3 regions of the Streptomyces sp. NPDC054932 genome follow, and region 3 is predicted to be linked to each of the others. Evidence: riboswitches for the same ligand, from Rfam matches in the RefSeq annotation. Region 3 holds a riboswitch; each other region holds the start of a gene.
What was found. Region 3 has a riboswitch for guanidine ahead of ACWGE1_RS26070 (DMT family transporter). Riboswitches for the same ligand answer to the same signal wherever they lie in the genome.

Region 1 (11,099 bases), on a different contig from region 3:
CCGTGTGCGTCGCCGCGCGGTCCCCCCGCCCCGGTCAGGAGGTCCACGCCTTCGCCGGCCCCCGCTCGCTGTGGGGCGCGCGCCTGGCCCGGGCGGTGCACACAGCTGTACGCGCCGCCGCGCCCGAGGTGAGGTGAGGCGCCCCGAACCGGACTCGAACCAGCGGCGGGTGGCCACCAGCCACCAGCCACCAGCCACCGGGCGAAGAACTGATGATCTCGTGTCGCATCCCTCGTGCGGGTGGTCCGCGGCTCATAGGGCTGCGGCGGTGGCGTCGGGCGGGGAGGATCGGCTGCCGGGGCACAAGAAGCGCCGGTGGGCATCGATGAGGGATCTGCACCCCGCACGGGCGTTTCCTCAGGGCTGGTTCGAGATACTGAGGGGTTAGGGGTCACGGCCATGCGCCTGTTACTGACGGTCCTGGAAGGCGACGGGATCACGGGCATCTCCGAACGCGGCCTGAACGCGGGCCTGGCGAGTGCCCTCGTCGACCAGGACGTGACACAGAAGCGCCCTGACCACTTCTTCTTCGCCGGCATCGGCTTGCCGGCCCGGCCGGACGTGGCAGCTCAGGCACCAGGTCGCTGGGGACGCGTGCACGACCAGGTCTTCGCGAAATACGTCGACCTCGACGCGGCGCCGGACCTGACCATCGCCGCATTGCTGGACCGCGCACTCCAAACGGCCCGGGAGAGCGGGCTGACCCTCGTATCGGAAAACCGGTGCGTCGGCACCATCAAGCGCATCTGGATGGCCGACCTGTTCGCCGGCCACGCGCTGGACCCCCGGGAGACGGTCCAGGAGGCCGGACTGACAGCGGGCGACATCGTCGTCCTGTGCATCCTGCACGAGCAACGACATTCATACGCCCTCGCGCCGGTGCCCCGTCCGCAGGAGATGCTGGCGATCCTCCAGGCCGCCGCCGCGGCGAACGACGAACGGCCCGGGTTGTGGGGTGCCCTGCTCTACACCGATGCCGATACCGGACTCGCCCGCTACGTCCGGGAGTACTTCGACGAACTCAACGCTCTGTCAGGCCCGGACCTGCGGCTCTTCGTTGTGGAGCGCCCCACGTCCTGGCGTACCGCGAAGCACTACTGGCGTGACACCCTCGACGGCGAGATGTACCGCACGTTCGCTGCCCTTCGCTGGCTGCGCTGGAAGCCCTACGAGCGCCACCGCGTCTACGATCTGGCACGGGAGCTGGGCGTGGCCAGCACACAACTACCGTGCCTGGTGCTGTTCCACGACGTGCGTGATCCTCGCAAGGCGGTGTTCCCCCTGGCCTCGACCAGCCCCGCCTACCTGCGCCACCTCTTCTCCCGGGTGCACACCGCGATCCGTCCCACCACTCCGGGATTCCGGGAGACGTCCGGGGAGGACGCCACGGGCGCCGAGAGAGCGTTCCGTCGGATGGAGGCGGCCTGCCGCGCTGCGGAGCGGTTGCCCGAAGGGACACCCGAACGCGCCGCTGCTCTCGACCGGGGGCGCGCCCTCCTGAAGCGGCCGTCGGACCACTACGACGAACAGGGCTCCCCCCTCGACCGGGTGCGGAACCTGCCGAAGGGCACCCCGGAGGGTGCCGCCGCCCTGGACCGCGTACTTGCCGCCGCCCCCGACATCAACCACGAGCTGGGCGAGATCGCCGCCGGCGCCGCCGAGGAGACCCGTGCAATGACGCAGAACAACTTCCACTTCCACGGACAGACCACGTTCATCAACCAACCGGTGGACACGGTCATCAGCGACTTCCAGAACGACCACCGCACCGGCCCCGGCGCTGCCGAGCTGGTCCAGGTGCTGCGGCTGGTGCTGACGAGCCGGGACTTGGCCGATACCGACCGGCAGGAGGCCGCCACCCTCGTCCACCTGGTGGCGGACGACCTCACCACCGGCGACCCCGAGGCTCGGACACCGACCAGGCTCGAACGGCTGCGCGCCCTGGTGGCCGGCGCGGCCGACATCGTCCAGCCGGTCAGCGTGCTGATCGCCGCCGTCGCCGGTCTGACGTCGCTGTAACCCCTGGCGAACACGCTGGCCACGGGGCCGGCCCGTTCACGGGGGAGGATCAGCGGCAGCCGTCGCGTCCTCCTTTTTGCCCGGGCGTGGGTGGGCTCCGTCGTGGTGAGCAGTGCCCGGTCCCGTTCCTTGGCTCTTCTTCAGCGTTCGACGCCTGCGATGTCGAGCAGCCGGTGCATGAGGGGGGTGGGCAGGCCGGGATTGCCGGCTGCTCTGTATGACATGTGACTGGTACCCAGGAGTTCGACGAGCCGCGCGTGGGGAAGGCGCGGGTCGGCCGCCGCGCGGCCGCCCACGATGTCGTCCGGGTCGCGGGAGAGCCGCTCCACGAGTTCCGGCGTGGCCTGCGGGTCGGACAGCGCCGCGAGTCGCAGCCGGTAGTTGGGGTCGTCCGCGAAGCGGGCCAGGCCGGGCCGGGCGAAGTTGCGGCGGCCGGCCAGCATCCCCCAGCTCAGCCCCTTCCAGTCGGCGAACATCTCGACGAGCAGTTCGTGCGGGGCGTGGTCGTTCTCGCAGAGCATCAGCCTGACGAAGTAGTCCTCGTCGGCAGCCAGCAGCTCGATCACATCAGCGGGAAGCTCGGGTGCACAGGTGACGGACCGGCGCAGCAGGACATGACTGGAGGCCGCGATCCCGCGCAGCACGTCCGGGTCGCCGAAGCGTTCCTCCACCCAAGCCGGCACCGGGTGGCGGCCTGTGGGCAGGGTGTATTCGATCGAGGACCGCTGCTCCTCGGTGATGTCCGCGCGCAGGGACAGGGAAAGCCGTATGGAGGGCTCGGGGTCGGCAGCCAGCGTGAGGGCGAGCGCCGCGGGTACGTGTGGATTCCGTACGGCTCCACGGCGCAGCGAAGTGTCGTCGTGGGCGACGAGGTGCGCGGCCAGTTCCGCGTCGACGGGGGCGCCGTATGCGGCGTCCTCGCGGCGTCGTTCGTCCGGTTCTGCGAGGAAGTCCGCGAGCATCGTCGGCAGGGGCGCGTCGATGTGGGCGGCGCGCGCGGCCGCCTGACGTACCCGGGGATCGGGGTCGGCCTCGGCCGCGGCCCGGACCTCGGGGCGCAGCCGGGGCCAGCTCCAGGAGTCGAGGGCCACGGCCCGCAGACGCGGGTCGGGATCCTCGGCCAGTGCGAGCCTCGTCCCGTCCGGCAGCCCGGGAAGCCCGATGGCGGCGTACCGCACCCTGGCCTCGGAGCTGGTGGCGAGTCGTACGGTCAGCTCGACCGGCAGTGCGTGGTTGTACTCACCCGCCATCATCACAGCCCTCCACCGGACTTTCGGGTCCGGGTCCTCGGTGAGAGCGGCGAGCGCGTCCGCCGGCAGGCTGTAGTTCTCTGTGACGTCCTTGCGGACCTGCGGGTCGGGATGGGTGATGACGATCTGTACCGCTGCGGGGTGCAGGTGGCTGTACCGGAGCCAGCGCCGAACGCTGTCCGGGAGAGGATCGAGCGTGAATACGCGCCGCACTATCTCGTCGGGCGCCGACCGGTTCGTGACGAGCCCCGCGATCCAGCTCGCATGCAGAGCGGTGTCGGCTTCGAGCAGCCGCAGGGCCCGGTCGCGATCCTCGTCCGTCGCATCCGACACGCCGAAGGCCACCTGAGTCGGCTGATCATCTGTCTCTGTCATGGATTGATCTTCCCCGACTCCGGTCGCCGGGAGCGGCGAGCCGTTCCTGACAGGCAGGAACGTCTGGCCTGCAACGAATACCTCGAGCAAGTCGAACCAGCCGGTGTGGCGACGCGCCGACGCGCCGACGTGCCGACGCGCCGACCATCAGGAGCTGGACGGGGCCGACCTCACGGCACGCGCGCCGTCCCTCATACGCCCTCCCTGTGGCCGCCGATCCGAAGTCCGCGCCCGAACGGCCCGGCGATGGGTCACCACTGACGCGCGGCCAGCTCGGTGATGTTTGCGTCGCATTCCTCCGCGCGGGCGCAGGTTACGCGGGTCCGGCAGACGACACTGGACCCATGAGCGAGCACCGCTTCACCCGCGACAACACCAGCGCCAGCAACGCCCCGGCCGCTGTCCGCCCACGTCACTACCCGCACAACCTCCGATACAAGAAGCCGGCGGAGGCGGCCCGGACCAGCCCTGAGGGGCACACCCTGCGCGCTCTGTCCGACCTCACGGTGGTGACCTGTGCCTGCGGCCTCACGACCCCGGCTCTCCCGAACGACGACGCCCGACTGGCCTATGAGGAGCACCGCAACGAGATCCGTGACGAAATGTCCTGAGCACCGGCTCGGCCGGCCGATCACGCACGCCACGGACCGGCCCTTCCCTGCCATCACGCCCCGTCAGCTCCGGGTCGGTGTCCGTGTGGCGGCCCTGCTACCGCGCTCGGCAGCGGGGCCGTCGTCACCTCGCAACCTCCCGGTCCGCTCTTTCGTTTCATGACAGAACGGTCACGCACCGCCACATCGGCCGATCGGATTCGTTGGCCCGGGTATGGAGCAGAAAACCGTTTCGCCTCCGCAGTGGACCGGCTTCACCCGGCTCGCCCAGGAGCTCTCGCAGACATCCGATGCCCCGATCTACGACGCCGTCGAGCGGCAGTGGCTCGCCCAGGGCCGGGAGGTGCCCCGCCGCCCGGGCCGGACGTGGAACGGCAGGCATCCGGTGCATGCCGACGACCTGTTCCGCCGCGCCTGAGCGTCACGCTCACCGCGGCCGTACGGCCTCTCCCGCATGCGCCGCAAGGCAACGGCGTCCGCGCGCACACCCTCAGGGGCTCCCGCCGCCTGCTACTGCCCGGGTACGGGACGGCACGGGGCGGCGCTCCGGTCGCCTTGGCCTGCACGCCGATCCTGGGCTTGGCCGATACGCCCCAGCGGGGTGTGACGATCACACCGGAGGCTCCCGCGGCCGCCCGCATGCCGTGGGGTGAACGACCGCCCTTTCAGGAGATTGCCAGTTCCGCCGGTGGAGGAAGGCGGCGGAACCGGTCAGGGCGACGGCAAGGCTTGCCGGCGCGCGCACGAGCACGTTGACCGACATCGCGTCGTGGTAGCGTCGCGGCGGAGGCTCACAGGTGCCCGCCCCGGACGAGATGTGCGCCGTACCCGGCCCGCCAAGACGACGCACTCAGGAGGCGTCATGGCCGCAGGAACATCCTTCATCGATTTCGACAGCCAGGCTGCTCGGCCTCGCGAGTTGGACGTCCGCTGGATCCACGGCTCACCCTCGTCCAAGCACAACACCGACCCGGACATCCAGGTCCATGAGTACGACGAGCACACAGTCATCCTGCGGCAGAACATGGCGATCAACTACGAAGCGCCGTTCCTGTTTCTGCTGTTCGGCAACGAACGGGCAGTGCTGATCGACACCGGGGCCACCGCGTCGAGTGAGTTCTTTCCCTTGCGTCCGGTGGTGGACCAGCTCGTCGACAGCTGGCTCGCCCGCCACCCCCGCCCGGATTACCACCTGCTGGTACTGCACACACACGCCCACGGCGACCACATTGCGGGCGACGGCCAGTTCGCCGACCGCCCCGACACCACAGTGGTCGCAGCAGAACTCCCCACGGCCTGGAAGTACTTCGGGTTCGACCAGAACCCCACCGCCACGGCGAGGGTCGATCTGGGAGGCCGCACGCTCGAGTGCCTGGCCACCCCCGGTCACCACGAGGCAGCCGTCACGTTCTACGACCCGTGGACCGGGTTCCTGCTCACCGGCGACACGGTCTATCCAGGCCGCCTCTACATCCAGGACTGGTACGCCTTCGCCCGGACCATCGACCGCCTGATCGAATTCTGCGAACACAGACCGGTCACCCACGTCATGGGCTGTCACATCGAGATGACCACCGAACCGGGCGTGGACTACCCGGTCCGCACCACCTACCAGCCCCACGAACCCCCACTGCAGATGACCACCGGCCACCTGCACGAGATCCGCGCCGCACTCAACGAGATGGGCAACCAGCCCCGCCGACGCGCCTTCCCTCTCTTCGTCATCTGCCCGGACGACTGAGCCGCGCTGACCAAGCCGACCGCGTTGTCACAGCGGCCGGCCTGGCCTGCGTCGAGCCGGACTCCGGGCCGCGGAGCCCGGCGTGCCCGCGGCGTCACGCGGGCAGCCTGCCCCGAACGGTCTGGTGATATTGCAGGCAAGAACCCCGCTGACGAATCGAGGTCAACCTCGGGTGCATCTCTGCTCGGGATCCATATCGGCCGCGGAGCTGCACCTGTTGAGTGCTCAGACTCCGATGCCGTAGTCACACCGGCCATACCAAGGTCATTTCATGTGGTGACCAGCAGCTCGACTCACCTCTCAGCTTCCGCTGAGCGGAGACTCCCACGTGGGGTCGTGCAGGGATCTTCTCGTGAGGTGGGCCAGCAGGTGCTGCGCCGTGTTGGAGGCACTGTCTTGCGGCGCGCCGACCACCGTCAGGGCGGAGGTGAGCCTGGCCGACGATTCTTCCGGCACATCCGGGTCGGTGAGGAGCGGAAGAATCAGCAGGAGCCGGGCTGCCGTGTCCTGGACACCTTCGGCACCGGAGGAGGGGCTGTCAGCGGTACGGACCAGTTCGCGCCACGTCAGCCCAGTACCCCTGAAATCTCCGTCCCAACTCGCGATCTGCTGGACGTAGCTCCTGCCAGGATGGGTGAGGAGATAGTCGGTGCCGTAGTCGCCGTCCAGGTTGCGGTAGATCACCACGGCTCCAGGGCCGGTTTCGGCCGGCAGCCGAAACACTGGCCAACGCTCGGGATCGAAGAGGACCTCGGACAGGGCATCGGCATCGGCGCCGTCGTCGCCGAACCACTCAGGAACCGGCCGCTCGGCACACCCGCCGTCGCTGCACATCGCCAGAAGGTAGTTCGACCAGAAGCCCGGGCGGGCAAGCAGTGGCTCGCCCGCCACCAACGCGTCGGCGTCATATCCCTTGATCAGCATTTCTCAATCCTGTCACCAGCCACTGACACGGTCCGATCCGGTATCGACAAGGGAGCGCCGCCCAGTTACGGGACAGGTCTCAGCGGGACACGCCAGTGAAACCGGCGGCCGTCACGAAAGATTGAGGTCAACCCACTCTGAATCCAGAGAATGCGATGACCTTCTGACTCAGTGGATGCCCCTGTCCGAGAACTCGAATGTGTTCATCCAGCGTTTCACGCCATACGGGTATCGCCGAGCCGGAACCTTGCGCGCGCTCCACCAGACGCGCAACTTGGCGACGCGCATGGAGAGTGTGAAGGTGGTCGACCCCGAGTACTCTTTTCCTGTCGTCGAGGAGTTTCCGTGCCCGCTCCAGAGCTTCTTCGTGCAACTCCATAGCCGCTAACCAAGTGACCTCCCGCCCGCGAGCGTAGAGGGTATCGGCATGGTCCGATCCCAGCACGAGGGTGCGCCTCCTCACCAGCGCCTCGGTGAGATCGAACGCCTCGGGGTATCCACCGGATTTTCCCGTCCACATGGCTATTCTGGCTTCGACATCCAGGGTGTCTATGTGGTCGGGCCCCAGCTCTCGTTGAAACCGTTCCAGTAGGGCGCGACACTGAGCCGCGGCGTCGGCCGGACGTCCCAGCTTTCCGACAGCGTTGGCGATGTGCAGACGGGTGTCGAGAGTGTCGGGGTGTTCCGCCCCGAGGTGCGATTCACGGAGAGGCAGCAGATCGCGCATCAAGGCGAGGGCTTCGGCTGGACGCCCTTGTTTCAATGTGAGGTACGCCAGCTTGGCGTGGGCGTCCAAGGTGTCTCTGTTCTCCCTCCCCAGAGACCGCGTACGGGACTCCCAGATCGACCGCAGCTCGGTCACCGCCTGATCGATGTGGCCCGTTTTCCCCAGGATGACGGCTTTGGCGACATCTGCTGCTGCCAGTCCGGCCCGGGCCGCCACCGCAAACGCCCTTTCTGCTCGATCGTGGCGGGCATCGAGCAGCGCCATCATGCCCATGTCGAGCGCATCGCGAGGTCTGGCGTGCGCCAGGATCAGATCCCACGATTCGTCCGGAATCACTTCGAGGTTGAGGGTGTCCAGGAAATAGTCGAAAGCCCTGAGTCCGGTGCTCGGTTCGCCGACGAGCATACTGGCGCCGGTGTGCCCCAGCGGCCGCAGAGTCCACGCGAGCGCGGCCTCCATGGCTTCCGGCCGCAACGGTGCCCCTCCCCTGTTCCTCAGGTAGATCTCGTGCAACTGCTCCAGAAGGGAAACCCCTACGGCTTCGTGCATGCCGGCTCGGCGCACGTCCACTGCGGCCAGCACGAGCGCAGCCCCTCGCGGATGGGCACCAGGGGACCAAGCGTTCTTCCACGCCTCGAGGAGTTCCGGACCGGCGGCCAGGACCTCGGCCACGCCGAATGCTTCCGAAGCGCTCAGCGCACGGCTGATGCGACGGTCTTTTCTGTAGAGCTGAGCCCTCTCGCGCTCGGCCGGCGACCACTGGCGCGGAATCCGGATCTTCTTCGCCTGACGCACCACATCACGACCGTCACGCCAGACTTCGTAGTCGGCGCTGTCGATGACCACTTCGGCATGATCGCCGAATCGGTCGTACTCAATGGTTCGCATGGTGGCGACGATCGTGGATCCGCTTTCCAGCATGCGACTCAGGGAGGAAGACGTCATTCCTCCGGGACCCAGGAACCGCTCCAGATCATCAAGCCAGATCAGGTACCGCCTCCGCATGTTCAACGCACCGATCAGACTTGAAATGCCATCCCGATTCCGAGGGCTCAGCAAGAAGTGATCCGGAGTCAGCAGGCGTGCGGCCTCAAACGCGGATCGCGTCTTCCCCGCCGTCGATTCTCCCAGGAGAAGAACGAAACCTCCGCTGCGGATCGCCGCATGCAGGTCCGCGTCAATATCGCGAGGGATGTAAGGCGGCGTACTCCAGTGCCTTTCCGCGTAGTCTCCGGCGTCATGTTGGTACGGGTGAATTCCGACCAGAACCGGATCCCTGATCTCCCGGACACGTGGCAGGCCGCCGCGCGAGTCCTTGGCCAGGAGACTGGTCGCCGCACGAGCCCGCTCATGACGCCTGTCGTTCAGCTCGGACTCGTTCCTGGCTGCTGCGCCACTGCACACGGCAAGGAATGCGGCACCCACCAACCCGGCTTGCGTCGCCGGTAACCACAACCCCGCGATGAGCCCGGCCGCGCTTCCCATCAGCGCGAATATCGTGAACTTGACCCACAAGCCGCATCGAAACCAAAGGTTGCGCACGTTCGCAGTCCCCCCGTGCTCCACGACGTCGTGGCCCCATACCTACCTCTGGCCGATGGTCATTACACTCCGGCCGAGGGACCACACGGTCGCGGCCGCCCGTGCGTCGCCTCGCCCTCCGCCGCGCACCCCGGGGCGATGAGCGAATACTCGTCGACGGCCCCACTCCCCCACCGCCGCCTGCTCAGAGGCCGTGACTCGGGCGTGCCTTCGCTCGGCTCTGGCGGAGCGCAACACATTCGCCGATCAGATCGTGCAGCTCATACGCCGCCTCCATGATTCGATCAGCCGACTCCCCCTCGTGGAGATGGGCGTTGGCTTCGGTGGCAGCGAAGACGTCGACGAGCACATTCACCCCAGTCGAGGAATGGCGTCGAGGCGCGCCCACGCATCTGCGCACGCTTGAAGAGACTGCTTGAAAGAAGCGTAAACCTCTTCGTCAAATCCATCCCGAATTCGCAGACTTTCATCGAATGCCAACCAGGACTCGACCATCCGGTCAAGCGGATCAGGCGTCATCGGGAATCCTCTGGTTCTCGCTCCTGATGCTCCAGCCGAGTCCGGCACCTACGACATCGGAATGACTCGCCGGACGATCTTCCCATTCTGTGAGATCGGTCCAGAAATGGCCACCCACACCTTCGATGGAAATGTCTTCAAATCCGGACAGACATTCGTCGCACTCCAGGTAAGGGCGATTCAAGTCCACACGCATCACAAAGGTGAGTTCGCCGGAGTTGCACACCGTGCAATTGAGCCACGATTCGATCGGGAAGTCACTCGGGGTGGCTTGAGACGGGTTGATGTCCGCTCCTCACGAGAAGGGGGGTGTTGGAAGGCCGTCGGTCGGAGGCTACGGCTGGGCGTCCTCGTCGGACGGTGCGACGGCGGCGAGCCAGAGTTGGATCTCCATGTCCCCGTCGCCGACCAGGCAGTAGGACTGCAGGACGAGCTGCCGCTCACCGACCTGCCACACCGTGGACGACTCGCCGTCGCCGGAGCGCAGGCACAGCTCGACTCCCGGGAGCGGCTCGCCGAAGCGGGCGGTGAGCCGACCGATCGCGTCGGCCCCTATCTCACTGAACCGTTCGTTCGCCCAGTCCTCGAGGAAGGAGAAGTCGTGCTGGTGCTCGGCGTAGAGGAAGGTCTCCGCGACCACGCTCATGGCTCCCAGCGAGGTGCCGTCCTCGTCCGGGTCGTCCTCTTCCTCCGCGGGCTCGTACGGATCCTCCCTGGAATCGCAGATCAGCGAGCAGGGCTCGAAGCGGCGGGGCTCGGCGGCGAGCAGCTCGTCCGCGAGGTCGGCGATGTCCCGCTCCGGGGCACCCGGGTACACCAGGTAGGAGTGCGCCTCGCGGCAGTGCTCGGGCTCGACGCGTTCGAAGGTGCCCTCGGCCGCGGTGGTCTCCCACAGGGTCGTCCCGGCCCCGTTCATCAGGCGCAGGGCCGCACCGTCCGCGGTGGCCTCGACCCGGCAGACGTCCAGGCCGTCGCGGTCCACGTGGGCCACGCCGCCGTCGCGGGTGACGAACGCGGCGAGTCCGGTCCCGAAGCCGAATCCGAGAACCCAGCCCCCGGCGTCGGTGAGGGGCTCCAGGTGGTGGACGGGGATGAACCGCCCGTCGGAGCGCAGGACGCCCCACGCCCGCCCGGAGGGACGGCCGTCGGTGGCGGTGGCGGTGGCGGTGGCGGTGGCGGTGGCACGGACCTCGTCGGAGTCCTCCTCGTCCAGCGGTTCCAGGTAGTGGGCCACTGCCGCCCCGGCGTCGTTGAAGTCCTCCGCCCACTCGTACTCCCGCTCGATGACCTCCTCTCCGGTGGCATCGAGGTATCCGTGCGCATAGCCGTTGTCGAAGCGGACCAGACCGCACCGGAAGTCCTCGGACAGCCGGTTGCTGTCCGCCTTGATG
Region 2 (11,099 bases), on a different contig from region 3:
TGAGGCGTGCTCGTTCCGCGTCGATGAGTTCCGCCGCCAGCACGGGATCGTGCCGGCGCAACCCCGCTGCCACGAGAACGGTCGCACGCCGCCTTCCGGAGCTTTCCGGCCCGCCCAGCTCCGCGGTCAGCTCCAGAGCACGTGCGCCGTCCCCCGCACACGCCAGGGCATGGGCAGCCGCCCTTTTGGCATGTCCCACGGTCCAGTTGGAAGCGATGTGCTTGAGGCCGGAGCCGTCCTTCTCGGGGGTCGCCCGGATCAGGGCCGCGGCCTCGTGTGCCAGGGGGCGCGCGAGCGTGAGGTTCCCGGAGTCGGCCAGGGCGACGGCCACGGCTGCGAGGGCCCGCGCCCGTTCGGCAGGGGTACGCAGACTCCGCGCGAGCCGTGCTCCGTCGGAGGGCAGGCCCACTGCGGCGAGCGCAGCGGACAGCATCACCAGTTTCGTCTCGGAGATGCCGCCATGGCGGGTCAGGAGAAAGGCCTCCAGTGCCTCGTCCAGTCGGCGCAGAGCCTCACCCGGCTCCCCCCGCTCCGTGAGTCGACAGGCCTCCCTGGCCAGCGCCTCCGGACGCGTCGTCCCCACTCCTCGCGGTACCCCCTCGATCGCGGCCCGCGCGCCGGCGAGCAGGTCGAAACCGAACCAGCCCGTCGCCAGGCCGTCGGGCACGGCTTCGACGAGCCGCTTGGCGTCGTCCACCGCGCCGGTGGCCATCAGGGCGTACGCCACGTCCGTCAGCATCAGTTCGGGGTAGGCGTTCGATCCGGCCGTGTCCGCCTGCGAGCCGAGTGCCGACCTCAGCGTCCGGCCGGCCTGCCGGGCCAGACCCGCCGCCTCGTCCGGGCGTACGCCGACCAGCGCCAGGGCGGCGTTCGCCCACACGGCGACCGACTCCGGACCGGCCGGAGCGGTGCGGGCGCAGTCGCTGATGCGCGCGTGGAACCTGGCTGCTCGTGCGGAGCCGGGTGCTCCCGCGGCCCTGGCGATGGCCGACCACGCTGCAACGAGGGTGGCGGGCTCCGCGTCCCGGTCGGTCCGCAGCTCCTCGGCGAGGCTCTCGGCGCGGTCGAGGAGTTCCTCGGCCAGCTCCGGGTTCCGGGGACGGGCAGCCGCGGCTGCCTCCGCCGTCGTCGTGCACGGGAACGCGCCGTCATCGAGCACGGCGTAGGGCTGGAGAGTACCGAGCAGGTCCCGCCCCTGCCGCTCCTGCCCGGTCGCGATCAGCGCCACGGCTGCCTCGGCCGCGGCGAACTCGGCGTCGGACGTGTCGCCGTTCGACGGCGCCGCTTCCTCGCGGGCCCGATCGGCCCAGCGTGCGGCCTCCCGCGCGGTCTCGACGGCGCGTTCGTCATCGACGCCCACCAGCGCACGGGCCACCTTCGCCAGGGCGCATGCCTTGTCCTCCGGGTACGGGGCGGCGAGCGCGAGGTCCGTCGCGCGCCGCCACTGCCCCAGCTTGGCGAACCCCACCGGGATGTCCGACGGGAGCCCCCGGGCGCTGTGCGTGAGCACCTCCCGGCAGACCGCGAGCGCCGCACGGGTCGCGAGGTCGTCCGGGGCGTCCCGTTCCACCAGCCGGGTCGCCTGCTCCACCTCCGACACCGCGGCATCGAGGGATGCGCGGCCCAGCAGGGCCCGCCGGCGGCGCGGATCGAGTACGAGGGCCGTCAGCCGCTCGGTGGCGAAGTCGGCGCCCTCCATGCGCCGGAGCATGCGCGGATAGTCGTACAGCAGGTAGTCAGGCGTCTCGGGGGGCCAGCCCTTGGCCCGGTACTCCTCCGCCCAGCCGTGCAGCCGTGCCTCGTACCCGGTTGCTGCGGCCTTCCCCAGCCGGGCGAGGGCCTCCCGGTGCAACTCCGTGTGGCCGAGCACCCGCGTCCGCGAGCCACCGCCGGTCACTCGTTCCGGTAGGTGATTCCGGTCCCCGTCCCCGGGGAGGAAGCCGCGGCCCGTGACGCCGCGCAGCAGCACGTCCACCTCGTGCGGAATCGTGCCCGCCAGGTGAGCCAGGTTCTCGGCCGTCAGCCCGCCCCGGGAGACCGTCACCAGGCCGAGGACATCACGCCCGACAGGCCCACCGCTCAGCAGTTTGTGCAGCTCCCGCCGGGCCCGGTCACTGACGTTCGAGGCGAAGGGCGACGGGGCCAGGAGCCGGACGATGCCGACCTCGCGCAGGGGGTGGTCCGGACGGACCCCGTCGGGCACCGGCGGATTGGGGCGGCCCGCGACGATCACCCTCATGCCGGCGGGCGGCCTCGTCGGCAGCAGAGCCGCGATGCTCAGGCCGTCGGGGCCGGAGCCCCGGTCCTCGTCGATCCCGTCCACCACCAGAACCAGCCGCGCTCCGCGTCCTCGGCAGGCCTCGGCAGCCTCGGTGAGCAGCAGCAGGAACTCCTCCTCGGCGCGGCCGTTGCCGGGCTGCGTTCCCCGGCCGGCCAGAACCGACAGTTGCCGGTTCACGGTCTGCAGGAAGGAGTCGCGGTCGTTGTTGCCGAGGTGGTCACCGATGAAGCAGCTCACGAAGTCCACGCCCGCCGGGCGGCGGCGCAGCACCAGCTCGGCCATCAGAGCGGACTTGCCCGCCCACGGCCCGGCCTGCCACCACGCGTACCCCGGGGCGTCGTCGGTGTCCGGGGCGGTGCAGAAGTCCTCCAGCTCCTGCAGCTCGCCCTCCCGGTCGCGCAGCCGGGCGGGCAGGACGTACTGCTCGGTCCATGCCGCATGGCTGCGGAACACGCCCTGCGGGTCATCGGGTCCGGCACCGCCCGGGCCGGTGCGGGACCTCGGGGTGCGTACGGGCTGCGCGTCGTCGAGCAGGGTCCGCCAGTAGCGCTCGTCGAGGTCCTCCCCGGCCCAATCACTCCAGACCCGGACGACGGCCATGAGCTGTTCGCTGCTGGAGGTGTCGGGCACCTTCGCCCTGGCCGGGTCCTTGTGCAGCCACTCGCAGATCCGACGGTCGAGCTTGTCCTCCCCGGCGAGACGGGCGGCCTCCCGCCGGGAGGCCGGAGCGCCGCTCTTCCTCCGCGCGGAGGCGGCCCTGGCCTCCAGGGCGCGCAGCGCCTCGTACAGCTCACGAGACCCGTCCGTCCGCACTGCCCGCCCCCGCTCCCGTCGCACACCGGCCTGCCCGCCGCCCGCTGCGGGCAGTGCGGGCACCCCGCTGACCTGCACCGTAGCGGCGGATCTCCCGCACCGCCCGCTCTTTCGGACAACAACCCCTCCAGGCGCGGAATCTGGAACGGACGCCGCGGCCGCAGGGGCCGGGCGAACCCGTAGGGGGATACGAAGATGCCGAAGACAGCGACACGAACCGTTCGCCGCCTGGGCCGCGCCGCACTGTTCAGTCTGGTACGCGGCGCTTGCTACGCCGCTGGGGGCGGGCTGGCCGGCTACGTCATCTGGTGGCTGCAGAACTGACGCCCGCCGAGGTCACAGCCGCCAGTACGTGCCCGCGCGGGAATCGACGTGGACCACGTGCCGGCCGACGCGAACCACGTGGTGGTCCGGACCGGACCAGGAGCCGACGTCGGCGTCGGCGTCGGGCAGGGGGGTCCAGATCTCCAGGAAGGTGCTGCCGTCCGGGTTGGTGCCCCGCTCGACGAGGTTCGCACCCTCCCGGCGGAAGGCGCCGACGTCCTCGCCGGGCTCGCCCGTGAGGTGGTGGAAGCGGACCTGCGAGCCGTCGAAGGACGTCGTACCGGCGAAGCCCCGGCTGTCGGCGTAGTACGAGCCGACCTGCAGCCACACCACTTCGCGGTCCCCCTCCTCGCGAAGGGGGCCGCCGTTGCGGCTGATGCCGCGCCGCAGCCAGGCACCGTGCTCGGGTACCGGGACGCCGGGGCCGCCCGGGGCGTGCCCCGCCGGCCCGGTCTCAGGCCCGGTCATCGGCGGCAGCGTCGTCGTCCACGGCCAGGAGCGTCAGCGGTACGTTGCCGCGCACGGCCTGCGAGTACGGGCAGACCGCGTCCGCCCGGTGCAGCAGGGGCTGGAGGTCCGCGGCCCGCCACCCCGGCAGGCTGACGGTGAGGGCCACCGCGAGGCCGTATCCCGCGGGCGTGTCCGTGGTGCCGAGCTGTACCTCGCAGGCCACGCGCGCGGCGGAGGCGTCCGCCCCGAACTCGGCGGCGACCTCCGCGAGCGCGGAGGTGAAGCAGGCGGCGAAACCGGCCGCGAACAGCTGCTCGGGGTTGGTGGTGCCGGGCACCTTCTTGCGCGGCGGGGCGAGGCGTACGTCCAGGCGCCCGTCGTCCGTGCGGACGGATCCGGTACGGCCGCCCGCGGCGTGCGCGGTCGTCCGGTACAGGCTGCGGGTGAGTGGCACGGTCATGACGTGGGGTCCATCCTGCTCGACGAGGACGCCGCCCGGGTGCGGACAGCGGACGGCGCTGCTCGTGCAGTACCGCGCGCGTCGTCGTGCGTAACCGGGTACGGCGCATCTCGTCCGGGGCCTTGGACCGGCCGCCGGACAATCTAGCAACGGCGGCAGCCTGCCGGGTCCCGGCCCCCGGTGAAGTTCCTCACCCGGCGCCTCACCCGGCGCCTCACCCGGCGCCTCACCCGGCGCCTCACCCGGCGCTTCACCCGGCGCCCGCGCCGGCGTCGGCGCCGGTCCCGTCGCGGTCCGGGGGCGCGGGCCGGTGCCGGCTGCGGTACGCCCCGGGAGGCATGCCCTCCCACCGGGTGAAGGCGCGGACCAGGGCCGTCGCGCCGCTCAGGCCGACGAGGGGGCCGATCCGGTCCAGCGGCAGGGTCGTGGTCTCCAGCAGCAGCCGGGCCCGGCCGTGGCGGGCGGTGTCGAGGAGCGTGCGCCACGACGTGCCCTCCGCGTGCAGGGCCCTGCGCAGCGTCCGGACGCTGAGGTTGAGCTCCCCGGCCGGTCCCTCGGGTCCCGCGTCCTCGAGCGCGGCCCGCTCCAGCCACTGCCGCACGCGCTCGGCCACGGCCACGGTCCCGGCCGCGGACAGCTGGTGCAGGAGCCGGTCGGCGTAGGCCCGGTGCAGGGCGTTGAGCGCCGGATCGTAGAGGGGGCGGCGCCTGTCGAGGTCCTCGTCGGCGACCGTGATCGCGTTTTCCGGGGCGTCGAAGGCGACGGGGCAGCCGAGGACGCGGGCGTAGGGCTCGGGCGAGCCCGCGCGGGGATGGGCGAACGACACGGACAGGGGCGTCCAGTCGTCGCCGGCGATCCAGCGGGCCGCCCGCACCATGCTGCTGACGACCGCCTCCACCTGCTGGGGGTGCATGGCGGCCGGGCCGACGGTCGGCCGGTAGCAGATCCGGCCGAAGCCGCCGCGACCACGGTGCAGGGTCACCGTGCCCGCCTGGCTCACCAGGGGGTGGTAGCGCTCGGCCGCCTGCGCGGCGTCCGCGAGGCTGGCGCAGGTGAGGACGAGATGGCCCAGGATGTGCAGGCCCTCGGGCCGGATGCGCTCGCCGACGAGGAGCCCGGTGTGCGGGCCGGCATCCCGGGCGCCCAGCACCCCGTCCCACAGGGCGCGCATCTCGCCGTACTCGAGCCGGTCCGTGGGCAGGGCCCAGGAACCGGACGGTCCGCCGTTGCCGCCGTTGCCCTCTGCCGCCGCGCTCAGGACGGCGAGGGCGTAGGACGCGGTGACGGAGGGAGGCTCGGCGGGGGACACGGCGGCCAGTCAATGCGGGTGCACCACCCCCGTCAACACCCTCCGCGGGACGGTGGCCGAGAGGGGTGGGTCCGGGGAGTCAACGCCTTGGCCGCCGGAGTCAATGACGGCGCCGCGGGCCGCTCCTAGGGTCGTCCTTCGGACACCGAGGGGATCAGGGGCCCACGGAGTGCCGGGGAAGCGTGCTGCCCTGACCACCACCGCTCAGAGGAGTACGCCGTGATTCTCTTCCTGCTTCCCGCAGGCGACTACGACCCCACCGAGGCGGCGGTGCCCTGGGCCGCACTGCGGGACGCGGGCTTCGAGGTGCGGTTCGCCACTCCCGGCGGGAAGGTCGCGCTCGCCGACCCGAGGCTCACGGACCTCGGTTTCTCCTGGCTGTCGCCGTGGCTGATGACCCGCCGGGCCGAACTGGCCGCCTACCGGCGCCTCACCCAGGACCCGCACTTCCTCGCCCCCTCCTCGTACGAGGAGTACGCGCAGGACGCGGATGCGGACCCGGCCGGGATCACGGGCCTGTTCGTACCCGGCGGCCACGCGGCGGGCATGCGGACGCTGCTCGAGGACGCCACCGCGCAGCGGCTGTTCGCCCGGGTCTTCACCCGGGGGCTGCCGGTGGGCGCCGTCTGCCACGGCGTGCTGCTCGCCGCCCGGGCCACGGACCCCGCCACCGGGCGCTCGGTCCTCCACGGCCGGCGGACGACGGCGCTGACGTCCCTGCTGGAGCTGACCGGATGGAACCTCACCCGGCTCTGGCTGGGGCGCTACTACCGCACGTACCGCACCACCGTGCAGCAGGAGGTCACGGCGGCTCTCGCCGATCCCCGTCACTTCCTCGCGGGTCCGCCGCTGCCCGTCCGCGACACGGCCGCCCGGCCCGGACGAGGCTTCACCGTCAAGGACGGCAACTACGTCTCCGCGCGGTGGCCCGGCGACTGCCACCGCCTGGCGGCGGACTACCTGGCCCTGGTCCGCGCGCACGCGACGGGAGCGGCGCACCGCCCGGGCTGAGCCCGGCCGGCACAGCGCAGGCCCGCACCGCGCTGGCCGGCTCCCGGGGCCGCAGACCATCTCCGCAGTGTCATGAACGCTTCGTGAAAGGGATGGGGATGAATCGACGAAGAGCCTTCGGACGAAGCCGGTACCTCTTGTGCGGCCTGGTCCTCGCGCTGCTCACCCTGGCGCTCGGCCCCACGGCCGCCGGCGCGTCGGCGGGCCCGCAGTGGTGGGAGCCCGTGGCGCGCCCGGCCCCGGACTCGCAGATCAACGTCACGGGAGAGCCGTTCACCGGGACGGACGACCGGGGCCGGGTCCGCGGATACGTCGACGGGCACGTCCACCTGATGTCCAACGAGGGCTTCGGAGGACGCCTGGTCTGCGGAAAGGTCTTCTCCACGGCGGGGGCGGCGGACGCGCTCAAGGACTGCCCCGAGCACTACCCGAACGGCGTCCTCGCCCTCTTCGACATGATCACCAAGGGCGGCGACGGCCGGCACGACCCGAACGGCTGGCCGGCGTTCCGCGACTGGCCGGCCCATGACTCCGCCACCCACCAGCAGACCTACTACGCCTGGGTGGAGCGGGCCTGACGGGGCGGCCAGCGGATCCTGGTGAACGACATGGTCACCAACGGAGTCATCTGCTCGCTCTACTTCTTCAAGGACCGCGGCTGCGACGAGATGACCGCGATCAGGCTCCAGATCCAGAAGACCTACGAACTCCAGGACTACGTCGACGCCATGTACGGCGGCGCGGGCAAGGGCTGGTTCCGGGTCGTCACCGAGCCCGACCAGGCACGCAGGGTGATCGAGGAGGGCAAGCTCGCCGTCGTCCTCGGGGTGGAGACCTCCGAACCGTTCGGCTGCAAGCAGGTGCTGGACGGCGCCCGCTGCACCATGGCCGACATCGACCGCGGCCTGGACGAACTGCACCGCCTGGGCGTGCGCAGCATGTTCCTGTGCCACAAGTTCGACAACGCCCTGTGCGGTGTCCGGTTCGACTCGGGCACCCAGGGCATGGCCATCAACGTCGGCCAGTTCCTGTCGACGGGCACCTTCTGGAGCACGGAGCCCTGCCCCGGCGCCGAACACGACAACCCGATCGGCTTCGGGCTCACCGCCGGACCGGATGCCGAGGCGCAGGCCCGGATCCGCGGAGCCCTGCCGGAAGGAGTCGAACTCCCGCAGTACGGCGCCTCCCTGCAGGCGGCCCAGTGCAACCGCCGCGGCCTGACCGCCCTCGGCGAGTACGCGGTGCTGGGCATGACGAAGCGCAACATGATGCTGGAAATCGACCACATGAGCGTCAAGGCGGCGAACCAGGCGCTGCGCGTGCTCGAGGCCGAGCGCTACTCCGGAGTCCTGTCCACCCACGGCTGGATGGACGAGAACTGGACCGAGCGGGTCTACCGCCTCGGCGGTTTCATCACCGGCCACATGTACGAGGCCCCCGCGTTCGCCGCCGAGGCGCGCGAACACGCCGCCCTGCGCGCCAAGTACGGCGCCGGATACGGCATCGGCACCGACATGAACGGCTTCGCCTGGCTCCCCGGCCCCCGGGCCGCGGCCGGAAATCCCGTCCGCTACCCCTTCCGCAGCCCCGACGGCGGCTCGGTCCTCGACCGGCAGGTCACCGGATCGCGCGTCTGGGACGTCAACACGGACGGCGGCGGTACCCACTACGGCCTCGTGCCGGACTGGATCGAGGACATCCGGGTCACCGGCGGCCAGGACGTGGTGGACGAGCTCATGCAGGGTGCCGAGGGCTATCTGCGCACGTGGGAGCGCACCCGCGGCCACACCACCCCCTACGCACCGCTGGTCCGCGGCTACCGCCCGCACGCCGGGCACCTGGCCTCCTCACGCCCCCTGCCCGCCGGATTCACCCACGAGGCGGTCTGGAAGGTACTGCGGGACCCGGCGCCGGGCACCGTCCGGCTCTACGAGTGCAAGGTGGCGAACCACTCGCTGCTGACGCCCGACCCGGGGTGCGAGGGCCAACAGCCCCTCGGCGCGGTCGGATACGTGTACACCAGGGCGGTGCCCGGCTCGGTACCCCTCTACCGGTGCTACATACCGTCCGTGTTCGACCACTTCATCTCCAACCGCCCCGACTGCGAGGGGCCGTACGTGAGGGAGGGCCTGCTCGGCCACGCCATGCCGGCATCCGCGCCGTAGGGCGCGGAGCAAGGGTGCCCCCCGGCGCGTGCGGCCCGGGGGGCACCCTTGCTCCGGTGTTCCGGCCACGCACAGCGGGTCGCGGGCGAGCAGCCGGTTGCGCACCCCGCAGCACCCACCCCGCCCCCCAGAGGGTGTCTTGGCGGCACCCCGGCTGCGGGCCCGGCCCCCTGCCTGGACTCAGGCCGTGACGTGCCGGGGAGCCCGGACGTAGGACCAGATAGACGTCATCAGCAGGCCCAGCACGACGATCCCGAGGACACCGTGGTACCACTGCCAGCCCGCACCGAGGCCGACGAACCCGTCCGCGATCATGATCACCATGCCTGCGCCGACGCCGACCGACGTGACCGCGAGGGCCGTCAGCATCAGCACGCGCGGCACCCGGCGTCCCACGCCGACCACCGTCGCCATGACGAGTACGGCGCCCAGCAGGCCGTTCGCCGCCGCGAGCCACTGCGCCGTGGTCACGTCCATCATGTCGCGGGCGAAGCTCTCGTAGTCTTCGGCGGATGCCGCTGGACCGCCCGGGAACCCCAGCTTGCCCTGCGCGGCAAAGACGGCCTTGCCGATGCCGTAGCCGAGAAGGAGCACCGCCATTGCACAAGCGGGCCAACGCACTTGACGTCCGGATTCACTTCCCATGCCGTGAACCGTAGGTGCCGGGGGCGCAGCAGCCATCGTGCGGCAGAGGGAGCCTGCTCCCCCGTCCGGGGGAGACGTTCCTCGGCCGCACCGGGCGGACGTCGAGGGGGATCCGAACCGGGTGGTCGCGGTCGCGGCCGGGGCCCGTCGAACTTCTACGGCGTCACGCGGGGTTCGCCCACTCCTCGCGGAGCATCCCGAAGAGCACACGGTCGTAGCGCTCTCCCTCCACCAGCACCGCCGACCGGCGGCGGCCTTCCTCGCGGAAGCCCAGCCTGCTGAAGGCGCGCACGGCGCGCTCGTTGCCGCTCCAGGTGTCCAGCTCCAGCCGGCTCAGGCCGTACGCGCCGAACAGGTGGTCCATGACCAGCCGCAACGCGTCACTACCGTGGCCGCTACCCCAGAACTCCCGCTCGCCGATGGTGATTCCCAGCGTGGCCACTCCGGCGTACGGGTCCAGGTCCCGGTAGTCGGCCATGCCGATCACCCTTCCGCCGGCCAGGTCCTCGACCATGAACACGGCCGACTCTCTCGGGCTCAGGCGCAGCATGGTGTCGAAGCCGAGCCCGACCGCCTCCGCCGTGACCGGGCCGAAACACGGATCACCGGCCGCGGCCAGGCGCACCACCTCCGGGTCGTTGCGCCACCGGAGATGATGCTCCGCGTCCTCAGCGCGCAGCGCACGCAGTCTTACCAAGTTTCCTTCGAACATCGCGCAACCGTAATCGATCACGGAACCGTTCAGGGTCGGTGATTCATGCGCGTCCCTCGGGCCGGGCGGTCGCACCGACCCCTGATCCCTGATGCGGAGTCAGGGTCCGACCAGGGCCCGGCCAGGGTGATCCCCGATGAACAGGGCAGGCCCGGGCGGGCAGACTCACCTGAACTTGATCACCACGTTCCAAGTGGAGTTTCCCCCATGCGCCGTTCCCCGGCCCTGTTATTGACCACCGCCCTGGCGTTCGGCGTCATCGCCCCCGCGCAGGCCGCCTCCGCTGCCTCCGCGCACGCCGATACCGCCACGGGCCTCGACCGCGGCGCCCTGCGCAAGGCGATTGCCGTGCAGCCGGACGACGGTGCCGCCGGTGTCGTGGCCGACGTGCGCAAGAACGGGCAGAGGTGGCGCGGTACGTCCGGGGACGTCACCACAGGCAAGCCGATCAGCCCCGATGCGCACTTCCGGATCGGCAGTATCAGCAAGCCCATGGAGGCGGTGATTCTCCTCCAACTGTCCGCCGAGGGACGCGTGGACCTGGACCGGAGCATCCAGCACTACCTGCCCGGGCTGCTGCCGGAGAACCGGTTCGCCGAGCCGATCAGCGTCCGGCAGCTGCTCAACCACACCAGTGGCCTGCCCCAGGACTTCGAGGGCTCCCCGGCCACCTCGGCGGACGAGGCGATCGAGCGCCGCCTCGAGTATCTCTCCTTCGACGAGGTCATCGAGCAGACGCTCCGCCCCGTGGGCAGGCCGGCGCCGGGGCCGCGCTTCCTGCCGGGTACCCGGCAGGAGTACAACTCCTTCGGCTACCGCGTCGCAGGCAAGCTCATCGAAGAGATCACCAAGCACTCGTACCAGTACGAGGTGACCGCCCGCATCCTGAAGCCGCTGAAGATGCGGGAAACCAGGGCCGCCGTGCCGGG
Region 3 (8,310 bases):
CCGCCGCCACCGCCGCCACCAGCGGCGCCGCCGACGCCCCCGCCGGGAAGGCCAGCCACTGCCTCGGCCCCTCCACCTTCACCACCCGCGCCCCCGCCACGCTGATCGGCGGGAGCTCCCGCTCCAGGTCCACCACCAGCGTCCGCTCGCTCTCCGCCACCGACCCCGCCGCGTGCAGCCCGCCGAGCGGCCCGTCGTACATCAGCCGCCCGTGGTCGATCACCATCACCCGCTCGCACAGTTGCTCGATGTCCTGGAGGTCGTGCGTGGTCAGCAGCACGGTCGTACCGAGCTCGTCGTTCAGCTGCCGCAGGAAGCCCCGTACCTTCGCCTTGCTCACCACGTCGAGCCCGATCGTCGGCTCGTCCAGGTACAGCACCTCCGGATCGTGCAGCAGCGCCGCCGCGATGTCCCCGCGCATCCGCTGCCCGAGCGACAGCTGCCGTACCGGTACGTCCAGCAGCTCGGCCAGGTCGAGGCGGTCCACGCAGCGCTCCAGGTTCTCCTCGAACCGGGCCCGCGGCACCCGGTACAGCCGCCGCATGAGCCCGTACGAGTCCTTCAGCGGCAGGTCCCACCACAGCGTCGTGCGCTGCCCGAAGACCACTCCGATCCGGTGGGCGAGGCGCATCCGCTCCCGCGCCGGGTCGATGCCCGCGACCCGCAGCCGGCCGCCGCTCGGGGTCAGGATGCCGGTCAGCATCTTGATCGTGGTCGACTTCCCGGCGCCGTTGGGCCCGATGTATCCGACCATCTCGCCCCGGGCCACCTCGAAGCTGATCCCGTCCACCGCCCTGACCTGGCGTTTCTCCCGGCGCATCAGGCTCACCCGGCGCCGTACGTCGAAGACCTTCTCGACCCCGTCCAACGAGATCAGCACATCCACATCCGCCACAGCTCTAGCTCCCCGTGCTTCGGTACGAACGGACTCCCGCGCGCCACGCCAGCGACGCGGGCAGGAACACCACGAAGGCCACCAGTGGGCTCAGGTACGCGGCCCACCCGGGCAGCCCCAGCGGATCGGGCCGCCCCAACACGTGCAGTGCGGGGAGCCAGTTGACGAAGGCGAGCGGGACGATGAAGGTCACCCCGCGCACCAGGTCCTTCGCGAAGACCGTCGGCGGGTACTGCAGCATCGTGCAGCCGCCGTAGGTGAAGGAGTTCTGCACCTCCGCCGCGTCCCCGGACAGGAACTGGAAGGCCGCGCCGGTCACCATCACCGCCGCGAAGATCGCCGCCCCGGCGACGACCATCACGGGGACCAGCAGCACCTTCCCGGCCGTCCAGTCCACGTCCAGCGTCCAGAGCGCCCAGCCCATCACGCCCAGCCCCTGCCCGATCCGGCCCAGCCGGCGCAGCGCGAACCGGTCCGCCGCGACCTGCGCGAGCACCGGGACCGGACGCACCAGCATCGTGTCGAGCGAGCCGTCCCGGATCCGGGCGCCGATCCGGTCGGTGTTCCCCAGCAGCATGTCCGCCAGGCCCAGGGAGGCCGAGCAGGAGCCGTACAGCAGGGCGATCTCGGGCAGCGTGAAGCCGCCGAGGGCGTCCACGTGGGAGAACATGATGTAGATCGCGACGAAGTCCAGGAGGGTGATCGCCGCGTGCCCCACGGTCGTCAGGACGAAGGAGGTCCGGTACGTCATCGTGGACCGGATCCACATCGCCACGATCAGCCGGTAGCCGCGCAGCCCCTCGCGCACGCGACCGCGCCGCGGCGCCTCCACCGCCACCGTCCGCGTTGCCGCTGCCGTTGCCGTTGCCGCCACCGCGGACTCCCGCGACCGGACGCACGCCGGCGACGCCTCCGCCCCCGAGCCCGCTTCCACCTCCACCTCAGCCACCCTGGACCACCACCTTCCGCGTCGCGGCCGACTGCAACAGCCGTCCCGCTCCCAGCAGTACGAGCGCCCACCCGGCCTGGAACGCCAGCGCCTCGGCCGCGCCCCCGGCCCCCGCGTGCTTGCCCAGCAGGACGTCCATCGGGACCTGGAGCATCGCCGCCCACGGCAGGGCCCGGACGAACTCGCCGAAGCCGCCCGGGAAGACGGTCAGCGGCAGCAGCATCCCGGAGAAGAAGATCGAGCTGACGGTGGCCATGATGTTGATCCCCGCCCCGTCCATCAGCCAGAACGCCACCAGCCCCACCATGTAGCGCAGCGCGAAGCTCACCACCAGCGCCAGCAGGACGGACATCAGGAACAGCAGCCAGCGCAGCGGATCGACGGGCAGCGCCAGCGGGAAGGCGAGCGCCCCCGCCACCAGGGGGACCGCCCCGCGGCCCAGCAACTGGAAGCCGGCCCGGCCCAGATCGGCCGCGAGCCACCACATCTGGAGGTCCGCGGGCCGGTACAGGTCGACGGCGATGTCGCCCGTCCTGATCCGTTCCTGGAGCTCCTCCTGGAAGCCGCCGCCGATCAGGGCGCAGGCGGCCAGCAGAGCTTGGCTCATCCAGACGAAGGTGAGCGCCTGCGCCTGGTCGTAGCCGCCGAGTCCCGGTCGCTCGTCCCACAGCGCGATGTACGTGTAGGCGACGATGAATCCGAACACGGTATTGGTGAACACCCCGGCCGCGGTCGCCGTCCCGTAGGTGGCGTAACGCCTGAATCCGCCTGCCGCGACCGCCAGGTAGAGACGCACTCTCCGGCGCACCGTATCCCTCCGTTTCCCAGGTCGTTCCTACGTCGGCCAAAGCGCGCGAGCTTAGTGCGGAGGGGCGAGCCACGCGACCGATTTACGCCCGTCCGGAGCGGAATCGGTGGCCATCGGGTAGACACCATGAGGTACAGAAGTGGATATTTCGAACGGCGCCGAGGAGTCCTGGAGATGAGCGACCAGTCACCACCCCCCGGCTGGACCCCTCGTGACCCCGACACCCCGCCCCACGGGCAGGCGCGACAGCCCGGACCGGGCCCCCACCAGGGCGGACCGGGGAAGAAGACGCGGAAGAGAACCGGCTGGCGCCGCCTCCTCCCCACCTGGCGCATGGTCCTGGGCGGCGTCCTGCTGATCGCCCTGCTGATCGGCGGCGCCCTCGTGGCCGGCTACCTGTTGGTCGACATCCCGCCGGCCAACGCCGCCGCCACCGCACAGTCCAACGTCTACCTCTACTCCGACGGCTCCCAGATCGCCCGCGATGGCGAGGTAAACCGCGTCAACGTGCCGCTGTCGCAGATCCCCCGGACGGTGCAGGAGGCCGTACTGGCCGCCGAGGACCGGGACTTCCATTCCGAACGGGCGGTGGACCCCAAGGCGATGATCCGCGCCGCATGGAACACCGCGACCGGCAAGGGAACCCAGTCCGGTTCGACCATCACCCAGCAGTACGTCAAGAACTACTACTTGGGCCAGGAACAGACGATCAAACGCAAGGTCAAGGAATTCTTCATCGCGATCAAACTCGGTCGCGAAAAGTCGAAGAACTACATCCTTGAGGGCTATCTGAACACCAGCTACTTCGGCCGCAACGCCTACGGCATCCAGGCAGCCGCCCAGGCCTACTACGGCAAGGACGTCGGCAAACTCACCACCGCCGAAGGCGCCTACCTCGCCACCCTCCTCAACTCCCCCAGCGCCTTCGACGTCGTCTCCCACTCCCAGAGCCGCCCCCGCGCCCTCGCCCGCTGGAACTACGTACTCGACGGCATGGTCAAGAAGGGCTGGCTGACCCCCGCCGAACGAGCGACGACGCAGTTCCCCGAACCCGGCAAGGTACGCGCGGCCGCGGGCCTGTCCGGCCAGCGCGGCTACCTCGTGGAAGCGATCAAGGACTACATCGTCGAGAACAAGATCCTCGACGACAAGACCCTTGCCGAGGGCGGCTACCGGATCACCTCCACCATCGACAAACGCCGCCAGACCGCCTTCGTCGAGGCCGTCGACGACCAGATGGTCAGCAGGCTCGCACCCGAGACACGCAAGGCCGACCGGCTGGTCCGGGCCGGCGGGGTCTCCATCGACCCCGCCACCGGCAAGGTCGTCGCCCTGTACGGCGGCATCGACTACACCAAGCAGTACGTCAACAACGCGACCCGGCACGACTACCAGGTCGCCTCCACCTTCAAACCGTTCGTCTTCGCCTCCGCCGTCGAGAACGACTCCCGCACCCAGGACGGCCGCCGCATCACCCCGAACACGATCTACAACGGCGACAACAAACGCCCCGTCGTCGGCGGCCGGATCCGCTTCAACCCGGAGAACGAGGGCCAGGTCAGCTACGGCAACATCAGCGTCAACACCGCCACCGACCTCTCCGTCAACGCCGTCTACGCACAGATGGCGGTCGACGTGGGCACCGACAAGGTCAAGAAGACCGCCATCGACCTCGGCATCCCCGAGAACACCCCGAACTTCGTCGCGAGCCCGGCCATGGCACTCGGCACCCTCCAGGCCGGCGTCCTGGACATGGCCCAGGCCTACGCCACCCTCGCCGACCACGGCCGCCGCACCCCCTACACCTTCGTGGAGAAGATCACCAAGGGCGGCGACACGATCGGCCTGCCCCAGCGCACCCCCACCCAGGTCATCAGCCGCGAAGCCGCCGACACCACCACGGCCATGCTGGTCAGCGTCGTGGACAACGGCACCGGTACGGCCGCCCTCGCCGCCGGCCACCCTGCCGCGGGCAAGACCGGCACCGGCGAACTGGACCGCTCGGCCTGGTTCGCCGCCTACACCCCCGACCTGGTCACCGTGGTCTCGATGATGGGCCAGGACCCGGACACCGGAACCCTCCAGTCCCTCTACGGCGCCCTCGGCGAGGCCCGCATCGGCGGCGGCGGGTACCCGGCCCGCATCTGGGCCGCGTACACCAAGACCGCCCTGGAGGGCACCGACCCCGTCGACTTCGACCTGGAGGTCCAGGCCGGCGCCGCACAGCCGCCGCCGTCGACCGGCCCGGAATCCAACCCGCCGCAGGAGACCACCGGCGCCCCCTCCCCCAGCACCCCGCAACGCCCGACCCGGCCCACGCCGTCGAACCCGACGGGCGGCCGCAACCAGGGACAGAACAACGGCGGCCAGGACCAGGGCGGCCAGGACAACGGCGGCCGGACGAACTCGGGCCAGGACAACGGAGGCCAGGGCAACGGCGGTCAGGACAACGCAGGCACCACCCAGGGCGGCGACGAGGGCGGCACCACCCAGGGCACACAGGGCAGCAACCAGGGCAGCACGCAAGGAAGCGACGGAGGCCCGGCGGAGGGCCTGCGCCCGCCCTCGGCCTTCCTCGAATAGCCGGTCAGTGACCGGAGGTCGCCTTCAGTCCCACCACCGCGACCAGCAGCAGACAGATGAAGAAGATCCGGGCGGCGGTGACGGGCTCACCCAGCACCGCCATACCGACCACGGCCGCACCGGCGGCGCCGATGCCCACCCACACCCCGTACGCCGTACCGATGGGCAGGGTCTTCGCGGCGTAGGACAGCAACACCATGCTCGCGACGATGCCGGCGCCCGTGAACACACTGGGCCACAGCCGGGTGAAACCCTCGGTGAACTTCATGCCGATCGACCAGCCGACTTCGAGCAGACCGGCGACGAGAAGAAGAACCCATGCCATGACGGCACCTCCGAGACATCGAGCGATACGGGGTGCGTCGTCTTGTCGTACCCGGTACGGCGCGTCTCGTCGGGTTCTCCTCCACCGTAGCAAAAGGCAGCGAAAAGGGCCGGTGACCAGGGTCACCGGCCCGAACGCCTCACGAAGGACAGATCACAGATACAGCCCGGTGGAGTCCTCCGACCCCTCCAGCCGCTCCGCGGCCACGGCATGCAGATCCCGCTCGCGCATCAGCACGTACGTCGCGCCGCGCACCTCGACCTCGGCACGGTCCTCCGGGTCGTACAGCACCCGGTCACCGGGCTCGACCGTCCGGACGTTCTGCCCGACCGCGACCACCTCGGCCCAGGCCAGCCGCTTGCCGACCGCAGCCGTCGCGGGAATCAGGATGCCGCCGCCCGAGCGCCGCTCGCCCTCCGGCAGATCGGACTTCACGAGCACGCGGTCGTGCAGCATGCGAATGGGCAGCTTGTCGTGGGTGGTGTTCTCGCTCACGCCCCGAACCTACCTGTCCGCGCCCGCCCCGTACCGCTCAGGGTCATCCGCGCTTGCGGCGCGCCGACACCACGAGCAGCCCGACCACGCCCACCGCGACCAGCGCGACGGGCACGATCCGGTCGATGCGCGGAGTCCCGTCGTCGTGGCGCAGGCCGTCCTTCAGGTCCGTCACGATCCGGTTCACCGTGGCGAAGGCCCGTCCGGCGGTGTGGTCGACGGTCGAGGCGACCCGAGCCTTCGCGTCCCCGATGATCGTCTTCGGGTGCATGCGCACACCGATCTCGTCGAGCGTCTCGGCGAGCTGCTCACGGCGGCGGACGATGTCCGCCTCGATCTGTGCGGGGGTCCTGGCTTCCGGCACCGCGCTGCCTCCGTCGTCGTGGTCCTGTGGGGCGTAGTCCGCCATGAACAGTCTGTCAGCTTAGTCTCATGGCATACCGATCCCCTCCCGAGGAGAGTGTCACGATGAGCGAGCGACTCCAGCCGGGCGACACCGCCCCCGCCTTCACCCTGCCCGATGCGGACGGCAACGAGGTCTCGCTCGCCGACCACAAGGGCCGCAAGGTGATCGTCTACTTCTACCCGTCCGCGCTGACGCCGGGCTGCACGAAGCAGGCCTGCGACTTCACGGACAACCTCTCCTTCCTGACGGGACACGGCTACGACGTCATCGGCGTGTCGCCGGACAAGCCGGAGAAGCTGGCGAAGTTCCGCGAGAAGGAGGACCTGAAGGTCACCCTGGTCAGCGACCCGGAGAAGGAGACGCTGACGGCGTACGGCGCGTACGGCGAGAAGAAGCTGTACGGCAAGACGGTCACCGGCGTCATCCGCTCGACGGTGGTGGTCGACGAGGAGGGCAAGGTCGAGCACGCCTTCTACAACGTCAAGGCCACGGGCCACGTAGCCAAAATCATCAAGGACCTGGGCCTCTGACCCCGCCCCACGCTCCGGCCCGGCCCGCACCCTCCCGGTGCGGGCCGCTCCGCTTATCGGACGGAACTAGCCGTAACCGCCCCACCGCCGACCCGTTAATCCGTACGAGGGCCGCACACGCGGCCGGACGGAACACGGAGGGGGCGGGCCATGGAAGACCCGAACGACCGCGACACCCTGGCCTCCGCGGTCGCCGCGTCGAGGGGCTGGGCCGACCTGATGCGGCGCCTCGGCTTCAAGGAGAGCGGGGGGCGACGCCGCATGCTGCAGGAGAAGGCCACCGCCTACGGGATCGACACGAGTCATTTCGCCAAGCGAAGCCCTTGGCGCAAGTACCCCGACGAGGCCATCGCCGCCGCAGCTGCGACGTCCACCACCCTGCGCGAAGTTGCGGTCAAGCTCGGCGCGCCGCCCGCCACCGGAACCCTGTCGCACATCGTCCGCCGCATGGCCGCCGCCGGCATGGACATCGGCCATTTCCGCGGCATGCAACGGAGCGGCATCGAACTTCCGTTCACCGCGGAGGAGCTTGCGGGAGCCGCAGCGTCCGCCGACAGCGTGCGCGGCACGGCTCGCGCCCTGGGCGTGCCGGACGACAGCCGCTCCCGCGCCGCCCTCGGAAGGATGCTGAAGTCGCACGGCATAGACACCGCCCATTTCCGGAACGCGCGAATCCTTGTCTCCGAGGACGCGCTGCGCGCGGCGGTTCCGGCAGCACTGAGCTACGCGGACCTCATGCGCGCCCTCGGCCTACACGTCAATGACGTGAACCACCGACGCGTTCGGCGGCTGGTCACCCGGCTCGGCCTCGACGTCAGCCACTTCAAGAGGCGCACCTGGGCAACCACTCAGGCGGTACGCCCGCGGAAGGACCCCGCCGACACCGTCCTGACCAGGCTTCCCGAGGGGGCGGTACGCGTTCACCGCCCCCGTCTGCATCGGGCACTGCAGGAGATCGGCGTTCCGTATGCCTGCGAAGAGTGCGGCAACACCGGGGAGTGGCGCGGACGGCCGATCACCCTCCAGATCGATCACGTCAACGGGGACTGGCGCGACAACCATCGCGAGAACCTCCGGTACCTGTGCCCCAACTGCCATTCACTGACCGACACGTGGTGCCGGAACCGCCGCACCAAGACCGCGGACCGCACCGTAGACTGAAGGCAGCCCGGATGGACTTGATGTCCGAATTGGGCAACATGTCGCGGTCGTGGCGAAATTGGCGATACGCGCTGGGTTTAGGTCCCAGTGGGGTGATACCCGTGGGGGTTCGAGTCCCCCCGACCGCACGCTGCCGAGAGGGCCCGTACGCATATGCG

Region 1: it holds a riboswitch for guanidine, as region 3 does, so the genes downstream of both, ACWGE1_RS07385 (MBL fold metallo-hydrolase) here and ACWGE1_RS26070 (DMT family transporter) in region 3, are expected to answer to the same signal.
Region 2: it holds a riboswitch for guanidine, as region 3 does, so the genes downstream of both, ACWGE1_RS10750 (Ohr family peroxiredoxin) here and ACWGE1_RS26070 (DMT family transporter) in region 3, are expected to answer to the same signal.

Annotation. Positions count from the first base shown of each region.
Region 1 is NZ_JBSGXU010000017.1:30,306-41,404, forward strand. It holds partial or broken gene ACWGE1_RS07360 (adenosylcobinamide amidohydrolase) at 1-137, shown strand, start outside; gene ACWGE1_RS07365 (hypothetical protein) at 400-2,019, shown strand; gene ACWGE1_RS07370 (HEAT repeat domain-containing protein) at 2,160-3,644, opposite strand; gene ACWGE1_RS07375 (hypothetical protein) at 3,989-4,255, shown strand; gene ACWGE1_RS07380 (hypothetical protein) at 4,470-4,673, shown strand; guanidine-III (ykkC-III) riboswitch at 5,039-5,106, shown strand; gene ACWGE1_RS07385 (MBL fold metallo-hydrolase) at 5,118-5,996, shown strand; gene ACWGE1_RS07390 (hypothetical protein) at 6,297-6,920, opposite strand; gene ACWGE1_RS07395 (tetratricopeptide repeat protein) at 7,048-9,189, opposite strand; gene ACWGE1_RS07400 (hypothetical protein) at 9,698-9,934, opposite strand; gene ACWGE1_RS07405 (WG repeat-containing protein) at 10,043-11,099, opposite strand, start outside.
Region 2 is NZ_JBSGXU010000027.1:46,113-57,211, forward strand. It holds gene ACWGE1_RS10740 (hypothetical protein) at 1-3,157, opposite strand, end outside; gene ACWGE1_RS10745 (hypothetical protein) at 3,431-3,886, opposite strand; gene ACWGE1_RS10750 (Ohr family peroxiredoxin) at 3,873-4,328, opposite strand; guanidine-III (ykkC-III) riboswitch at 4,404-4,466, opposite strand; gene ACWGE1_RS10755 (AraC family transcriptional regulator ligand-binding domain-containing protein) at 4,579-5,637, opposite strand; gene ACWGE1_RS10760 (type 1 glutamine amidotransferase domain-containing protein) at 5,857-6,648, shown strand; partial or broken gene ACWGE1_RS10765 (discoidin domain-containing protein) at 6,741-8,435, shown strand; gene ACWGE1_RS10770 (hypothetical protein) at 8,994-9,413, opposite strand; gene ACWGE1_RS10775 (GNAT family N-acetyltransferase) at 9,622-10,155, opposite strand; gene ACWGE1_RS10780 (serine hydrolase domain-containing protein) at 10,378-11,099, shown strand, end outside.
Region 3 is NZ_JBSGXU010000111.1:1,041-9,350, forward strand. It holds gene ACWGE1_RS26050 (ABC transporter ATP-binding protein) at 1-895, opposite strand, end outside; gene ACWGE1_RS26055 (ABC transporter permease) at 900-1,769, opposite strand; gene ACWGE1_RS26060 (ABC transporter permease) at 1,837-2,640, opposite strand; gene ACWGE1_RS26065 (transglycosylase domain-containing protein) at 2,827-5,235, shown strand; gene ACWGE1_RS26070 (DMT family transporter) at 5,240-5,560, opposite strand; guanidine-III (ykkC-III) riboswitch at 5,592-5,661, opposite strand; gene ACWGE1_RS26075 (GroES family chaperonin) at 5,714-6,055, opposite strand; gene ACWGE1_RS26080 (DUF3618 domain-containing protein) at 6,099-6,419, opposite strand; gene bcp (thioredoxin-dependent thiol peroxidase) at 6,524-6,991, shown strand; gene ACWGE1_RS26090 (HNH endonuclease signature motif containing protein) at 7,253-8,152, shown strand; tRNA gene ACWGE1_RS26095 (tRNA-Leu) at 8,196-8,280, shown strand.